Regions from separate parts of the Lysinibacillus sp. NPDC094177 genome, predicted to be linked through region 1. Evidence: predicted binding sites of a transcription regulator. Region 1 holds the regulator's gene; the other holds the start of a gene.

Region 1 (4,207 bases):
CAACAAGGCGAAGGTAAAATTGATGATCGCGGTCCTTATTAACAGTGAAAAGGCACCTTAGAAACATGTCTAAGGTGCCTTTAGCTTGCTTTCCGCGAGTACTATCACTTAAATAAATTAAACCAGCCTTTAAGTTTAAAGATTCCCAGCATAAATAAAGCGATAAGAATCATAATTCCGAGTATGATGAAGTAGCTATATTCCCCATGTAGCTCTGGCATATTGTCAAAATTCATTCCATACACACCGGCGATAAACGTTAGAGGGATAAAGATTGTTGAAACAATTGTTAAGGTCATCATGATGCCGTTCATGCGACTAGAGCTCATCGCCATATAGCTATCACGCATATCAGCAGTGAGCTCACGGTTGGATTCAATCATTTCGGTCAGTTTAAGAAGATGATCGTAAATATCTCCAAAATAAGCTCGTTCTGATTTCTTAAGTGAAAATCGGTACGAGTTAAGGATACGATATAATAAATCACGCATTGGTAAAATGGTGCGTCGTAGATCAAGCAAATCACTACGGAATTCAAACACAATTTTCATAGCATTGGGGTTACTTTGATAGGTAAGCTCATCTTCAAGTGCATTTAAATGATCTTCAATCTTATAGACAAGTGGGAAATAGCTATCAACGATTTTATCGATTACCTGGTATGTTAAATATATTGTGCCACGTTCCCAATTTTTTGGCTGCTTTTCTAACATCATTTGTACTCGATCTATTTCCGGTGCTACGTTTTTATGGAATGTAACAATAAATTTATTAGAAACAAAAATATTTACTTCCTCAGCTGCTAGTTCTTCGTTAACTCTTTGGATAACAAAGAAATGGAAATCATCATAAAAATCGAGCTTTGGCCGCTGTAAACGCATTAAACAATCTTCTATAGCGAGTGGATGGAAATGAAAAAATGTATCTAAAAGTAGTTCTTCCTCATAGGTCGGACAATTAAAATCGACCCAGTACCATTCAAATTCGTTTTTGTGTATATCTTCAAGCGGAAAATCTTTTATAAGCTTTTGGTCTTTTGTAATACCGATTGTACGTATCACAGCATTCACCTCAATCCTGTAATTCTATCCTAACAGATGTGTTTATCTTCTCAAGAAATAACACTCTAAATTTTATACGCTCTCTCTATAGCATATCCAGCCGCCAAATAAAGTAGTGGCAAAGAATCTAGATGGTTTTGTAAAGCCAGCCTGCTGTAAGAGTGATAAAATATCCTCTTCAAGCATAAATGAAAGAGAACGAATGGATTTCTCCATTTCCGCTACGTCTGATGGTGATAGCTTTGTATGCTGTAGCCAATAAGCACGCCATAAATCAAATTGTAGCTCAGTTTCTAAGGAACCAGGCTGCCTGTATTTTGAGACAAGCACAAATGGAGCACCAGGCTTTAAATTATTTGCTATTTTTTTTAATGTTTCAAGCTTCTCTTGAGTATCTTGTATAAAATGAAGCACTAGTACGCAGCTTGCTGCATCAAACTTCACTGAAGGTAGCTTAGTTTCCAGTATAGTTCCTTGATATAAAGAAATATTATTAGGTAGAGATTTTAAACGTTCTCCAGCTATTTGTAGCATCGCCTCTGATGGATCGATACCAACAAATGACCAATGAGGTCTTTTCTCTGCAAGTTGTAAAATTTCATTACCGCTTCCAGAGCCAACTACTAAAAATTCAGCTTTCTCATGTAATGTAGATTGATAAAAGGTTTGTGTTAAACGTAGCATTGCATCGTAGCTTGGTAGCGTACGACGAATACCTTTTTCATATTCGTTTGCAAGTGTGTTATTAAATTCCATCAAGTATCACATGCCTTTCAAAAATTTTATAAATCCAATTTATATTTGAAACTATTTAAGGTATGGTGCCGTAAATAATAGTACATAAAATAAAGAAAAATTAAATGGAAGGGTTGATATAAGTGGAAACTAAATGGTCTAAGGTAATCATACACGCAAGTGCGTTTTTTGCGCCATGGGTAGTACCAATTATATTTTTCTTAATTAGTTCGGATGAAGAAATAAAAGCTATTTCCGTTCAAGCGTTACTGTTCCAAGTTGTGATGTGGGTTTTAGTTGGAATTTCAGGTGTTTTAAGTTTTTTATTAATTGGCATACCGTTTTTAATAATTTTCGGGATCATGTTATTTGTTGTACCAATTATCGGTATTGTGAAGGCTTTATCTGATGAGCCTTGGCGTTATCCAATTGTTGGCCGTTGGGTATAATTTTTATAGACGCAAGTATATGCTAGTTGCATATGCTTGCGTTTTTTCTATTGCTGAAAAGGGTATCTTATAACTAAGGATAGGCGCTTTAATTTTTCTGTGGGCGAAATAATTGCAATTATTTTCAAGCGTTTTGTATAATATACTCAAAGAAAGTCAAAGATAGTCAAAGTCAGTGAAGTAAGCGAGGTGAATTCCTAAAATGCGTAATATATCAGACATCATAGAAGGCTACTTAAAACAAGTACTTGAATTAGGTGGAGAAGGGCATATTGAAATAAAACGTAGTGAAATCGCAGATAAATTTCAATGTGTACCCTCACAAATAAATTATGTAATTAATACAAGATTTACGGCCGAACGAGGTTACCTTGTTGAAAGCAAACGTGGTGGTGGTGGATACATTCGAATTTTACGTGTCCGCGCGAATTCACAAATTGATCTAATCGATGATGTCCTCAGGCAAATAGAAGGTGGGGCATCGCAAACAATGGCAGAAGATTTAGTTTATCGATTAATTGATGAGCAGGTAATTTCAAAGCGAGAAGCGAAGATAATGTTAGCAGCAGTTGATCGTTCAACTATCGATTTGCAACTCCCGTTACGAGATAAAATTCGAGCCAAAATTTTACGAGCGATGTTAACAACGATTAAATATGAACAGCAAAAATAAAAGAGGTGATGGAAATGATTTGCGAACATTGTAAGCAGCGTAATGCGACAGTTACCGTAACACAAGTTCAAAGTGGTCAAAAGGTGGAGCACCATTATTGTGACGTCTGCGCCTCGCAGTTCCATCCATTTCATGCTGAATTTAAGCAAGAGCCAATATCTATTCAACAGCTATTATCCAATTGGTTTGGCTCACCTTCATGGCAGCAACAAAAAGTGGGTGAAAAACAGCAGTCGCAACCACAAACTCAAACATGTTCACAATGTGGATTTACGTATAAACGGTTTTTAAAAGAAGGTAAATTTGGATGCCCTATCTGCTATGACACCTTTAGCGAACACTTACCGAAGCTCTTTAACCGTATACAGGCTGGTCCTCAGCATATAGGGAAAGTGCCCGGTGCTCAAAGTAATGTCTATGTCATCAAAAAGCAAATTGAAGATATTCGTAAACGTATGAGGGTTGCTGTAGATGAAGAGCAATTTGAAGAGGCAGCTAAGCTTCGTGATGAAGTGAAGGAACTTGAAAAGCAGCTACAATTCGAAGGTGGTGATGTGTCGTGATGATTGAAGGGTTTTTAGAGCGTGCTACACCAATATGGATGAGTATGGAGGACGATTATTCAGATATTGTCATTAGTACGCGCATCCGCCTTGCTCGAAATTTAGATGGTTATCGTTTTCCATTAGCCTTTACAGAGGATGAGGCATTACAGGTGGAACAGGCAGTTACACATGCAATAAAGGATAGTACAGAACTTCAAGAAAATTACTCATACTTTGCTACAAAGGATTTAACACCTTTACAGCGTCAAATACTTGTAGAAAAACATTTAATTAGTCCTCAACTTGCAAAAAAAGAGCAGGTTGGCTCCATGCTTTTATCTGATGACGAATCAACTAGCATTATGGTGAACGAAGAAGATCATTTACGCATTCAATGTATGACAGCGAGTTTTCAACTTCAAAAGGCATACGAGCAGGCCAATAAAATTGATCGTACCCTAGATAAAGCTTTGCCTTATGCATTTCGAGATACATTTGGTTATTTAACAAGTTGCCCAACAAATATTGGTACTGGTTTGCGAGCATCTGTCATGATGCACCTGCCAGCCCTTACACTTACTGGTCAAATGAATCAAATCATTAATGCAATGACGCGATTAGGAATGACGGTAAGGGGAATATATGGAGAGGGTAGCGAAAATACAGGTAATGTTTACCAAGTTTCAAATCAGATTACACTAGGAAAAACAGAGGATGATATTTTAGCGGACATCCAAAGTGTCG
Region 2 (4,207 bases), on a different contig from region 1:
TAATGAATGTCCAAAAATGCTCGGGATCACCGCTAAATGAATTAATAAAATTTGTACGAGCATCGGTGTCCCACGGAATAAATCTACATATAGCTTACACGGCCAATAAATCCATTTTCTAGTCGATAATTTTCCAAGTCCTAAAAATAGCCCTAAAAGAATTCCGCCAAAATAACCACTGAGTGTTAAAATTAACGTCACACCAATACCACGTATAAACATATCACGGTAGTTCCAGACTATGTCCCAGCGTAAGTCAAAGATGTCCATCCGAAAACCCCACTTCCCCTTAAAAATTAAATAAGGAGTTGCCTAAAAGTCCTTCATAAGTAAAAAATCCGCATCAGTGTTCTCCTGTCGCAAAATCAGTTTTACCAACCATCTCTGCTGGGTCTCTTTTTTCCCGTTGGAGTCTATGCGGATTTTCACCTTATATCAATATTATATTTCTTTTAGGACAACCCCATCATGCAAACAGTTATTACTTAAAGTCTACACCTGTAATTTCTTTTAATTTACCGTTCTCTTTAATTTTTTTCAGTCCTTCATTTAACTTATTTAAAAGTTCTGTATTCCCCTTCTGAACCATAAATCCATAGTATTCTTTTTCAAATGCATCATCTTCGATCACTTTAAGTTTCTCTGTTGGATGAGCTTTGATATATTCATAAACTACCGCATTATCACCAATCGTAGCATCCACATTACCATTCAGCATTTCTTTGATAGCAACTGGCTGATTTTCAAATGCCATAATATTTGGACTCGATTCACCCTGTAGCTTTTTCGCAGCTTCATGACCTGTAGCATTAATTTGTACTGAAATCTTTTTATCCTTTAAATCAGCTAATGATTTAACCTTGGAATCTTCTTTTACTACGATTAATAATCGAGATTCATAATATGGATCTGTAAAGTCAAATGTTTCTTTACGCTTATCATTAATTGAGATCCCTGCTGCTCCTATGTCTGTTTCACCATTTTTAACAGTTTGGAAGACTGGCTCCCAGCCAATATTTTGCCACTCTACTTTAAAGCCCATTTCATCAGCAATCGCCTGCAAAATATCGAAATCTAATCCTACAATATTTCCTTTATCGTCAAGTGATTCGAATGGTGCAAATGTCGCTTCTGTTCCTACCTTATAAATTTTCTTACCATCTCCATCTTCAGATGGCGCGCTACCGGATGATGTCTTTTCTTTTGTGCCGCAACCTGCTAGAACTAACACAAATACTGCTACGACCACAAGTAACATAGATAAACTTCTTTTCATAGCTACTCCCCCTAATTCGATTATTTTCCGAATATAATTATTTTTTAAGCAATTCGGAAATGTTATACTATTAGGTCAATTATAGTAACATTATTCTCTTTAGACAATAACCTTTCGTATAAAAGTAATTATTTTCTCATAAAAATTTATTCAAATTGGATTTTCTAGAATTAAACGGCATGAAAAAAAGAAAATAACACCTAAAATGAATATTTATACATTCATGATTGATGCTAAAACTAGATATATTTTTGCAAAAAAAAAAGAATCCCCTCAGATAGGATTCTTTTTTTCGACCAGTATAAACTAGTCTTCACGTACAGTATGTTCACTAAAAAATAATTTGGAATTGTTGCTTTTTTGAAGGTTTGAAAGGAACAAATACGGGAATAATGCCAACTAGGAAGTATTCCCATTATTTACCCTCTCTTTCTCCACTAAGCAGGCTGCTAAACTACTTATTAGGAGAATTGAGTTGTAAAAGTATATCAAATATCAGTAAAATGGCGCCCTCGGAGGGAATCGAACCCCCAGTGCAAGAACCGGAATCTTACGTGTTATCCATTACACCACGAGGGCAATTAAACAAAAAAAAAGTACTCACCCTAGGCTTTACGTAAAGCATAATGTAGATAACCCTCATGTGAAGCATACCTGCAAAATAGTGTACTGTACTTTAACTTATGACCTTATCAATTATACAAACGTCTTGCACATAATTCAACTATAGAATGTAAAACATTTTAATTTTTTTTCGCCATTCAGCAAGTGTCCGTCTAAACACCTACTGAATGAAGTTAAGGATGTTAGCCTAATACCTTCAAATCCTGGAAAAATGGCTAACTGACCTGCTTCGGTAAAAATGTCACGTCCTGTTGCATTACCAAGATGATTGACATCGCGTCGGCCTGGGCACAATTCATAACATATTGTTTATCTGTGGAAAAGTGCAAGTGAAGTGCAGCGACAGCTACATTACAGCAAGGCGAAATTGATTTAATTAATTTCACTTTAGCAGGGTTAACATTTGACCTTCCCTGACTATAATGTGTATGATAAGGTTACAGCTGAAATACAAAGGATGTTTTCAGCAAAAGTAATCGAATTTAGTTTTATAAGGAGGATTTAACATGAATTTAATTCCTACAGTTATTGAACAAACAAGTCGTGGTGAACGTGCGTATGACATCTATTCACGACTACTAAAAGACCGTATTATCCTATTAGGAAGTGCGATTGACGACAACGTTGCAAACTCAATTGTTGCTCAACTTCTATTCCTACAAGCAGAAGATCCAGATAAAGATATCTTTCTTTACATCAACTCACCAGGTGGATCTATCACTGCTGGTATGGCAATCTACGACACAATGCAAATTATCAAGCCACAAGTACAAACAATTTGTATAGGTATGGCAGCATCTATGGGTGCTTTCCTACTTGCTGCTGGTGAGCCAGGCAAACGTTTCGCATTACCGAATGCTGAAGTAATGATTCACCAACCACTTGGCGGTGCACAAGGTCAGGCAACTGAAATCGAAATCGCTGCAAAACGTATTTTATTCTTACGTGAAAAATTAAATGGTATTTTATCAGAGCGCACTGGTCAACCACTTGAAGTCATTGCAAGAGATACAGACCGCGATAATTTCATGACTGCTGAGCGTGCAAAAGAATACGGCTTAATCGACCAAATTATGGATCGTAACGACCGTAAATAAAAAATAAAAGGCATCCCAGATTAATTTCTGAGATGTCTTTTTTTGTTCGACATCAAATCTATGTATGGTTTGATGGGGCTATCCTTCACTTTGACCGTTCTATCCACGATCAGGAAGTTTGAAGCGTCTGTCCTTCCGTCGCTTCGGCTTTTCTTTCCGTCGCTTCGGCTCTTCTTTCCGTCGCTTCGGCTCTTCTTTCCGTCGCTTCGGCTCTTCTTTCCGTCGCTTCGGCTTTTCTTTCCGTCGGGTCCTTTTCTTTCCGTCACTTCGACTCTTCTTTCCATCGCTTTGGCCTTTCTTTCCGTCACTTCGACTCTTCTTTCCGTCGCTTTGGCTTTTCTTTCCGTCGGGTCCTTTTCTTTCCGTCACTTCGACTCTTCTTTCCATCGCTTTGGCCTTTCTTTCCGTCGCTTCGGCTCTTCTTTCCGTCGCTTCGGCTCTTCTTTCCGTCGCTTCGGCTCTTCTTTCCGTCGCTTCGGCTTTTCTTTCCGTCGGGTCCTTTTCTTTCCGTCGCTTCGGCCTTTCTTTCCGTCACTTCGACTCTTCTTTCCGTCGCTTCGGCTTTTCTTTCCGTCGCTTCGGCTTTTCTTTCCGTCGCTTCGGCTTTTCTTTCCGTCGGGTCCTTTTCTTTCCGTCACTTCGACTCTTCTTTCCATCGCTTTGGCCTTTCTTTCCGTCACTTCGACTCTTCTTTCCGTCGCTTCGACTTTTCTTTCCGTCGAGTCCTTTTCTTTCCGTCACTTCGACTCTTCTTTCCATCGCTTTGGCCTTTCTATCCGTCGCTTCGGCTCTTCCTTCCGTCGCTTCGGCTCTTCCTTCCGTCGCTTCGGCTCTTCTTTCCGTCGCTTCGGCTTTTCTTTCCGTCGGGTCCTTTTCTTTCCGTCGCTTCGGCCTTTCTTTCCGTCACTTCGACTCTTCTTTCCATCGCTTTGGCCTTTCTTTCCGTCACTTCGACTCTTCCTTCCGTCACTCCGGCTATTCTATCCGCCACTTCGACGATTAAAGCGGCGGGGCATTGACATTGACCTTCAGTTCTGCGCAAAAACCAAAAAAAACTGCCCAACATGTAAGCTTGGACAGTCTCTGCATCATATGTTTTTAATCTTCTTTTTCGATTAGTGCTGCTAATGCTGTAACCGCTTGCTCAGCATCGTTACCAGCACCGCTAAGTACAACCTCTGTTCCTTTTGCAATGGCTAAGCTCATAACA

What was found. Region 1 encodes CtsR, which represses protease genes until heat stress. Its sites were predicted from a motif close to ATGGTCAATAAAGGTCAAACA; they were not measured.
Region 2: the regulator CtsR is predicted to act here: its motif matches at 2,301-2,321, upstream of clpP (ATP-dependent Clp endopeptidase proteolytic subunit ClpP).

What each region holds. Positions count from the first base shown of each region.
Region 1 covers NZ_JBNNTW010000009.1:63,631-67,837, reverse strand. Annotated here, with positions in the region: gene ACQKNC_RS15250 (hypothetical protein) at 1-42, shown strand, start outside; gene corA (magnesium/cobalt transporter CorA) at 105-1,061, opposite strand; gene ACQKNC_RS15240 (class I SAM-dependent methyltransferase) at 1,134-1,817, opposite strand; gene ACQKNC_RS15235 (DUF4870 domain-containing protein) at 1,940-2,245, shown strand; gene ACQKNC_RS15230 (CtsR family transcriptional regulator) at 2,448-2,918, shown strand; gene ACQKNC_RS15225 (UvrB/UvrC motif-containing protein) at 2,933-3,481, shown strand; gene ACQKNC_RS15220 (protein arginine kinase) at 3,478-4,207, shown strand, end outside.
Region 2 covers NZ_JBNNTW010000010.1:145,218-149,424, reverse strand. Annotated here, with positions in the region: gene ACQKNC_RS16665 (amino acid ABC transporter permease) at 1-270, opposite strand, end outside; gene ACQKNC_RS16660 (basic amino acid ABC transporter substrate-binding protein) at 482-1,276, opposite strand; tRNA gene ACQKNC_RS16655 (tRNA-Arg) at 1,781-1,855, opposite strand; gene clpP (ATP-dependent Clp endopeptidase proteolytic subunit ClpP) at 2,407-2,997, shown strand; gene ACQKNC_RS16645 (hypothetical protein) at 3,116-4,000, shown strand; gene ACQKNC_RS16640 (HPr family phosphocarrier protein) at 4,096-4,207, opposite strand, start outside.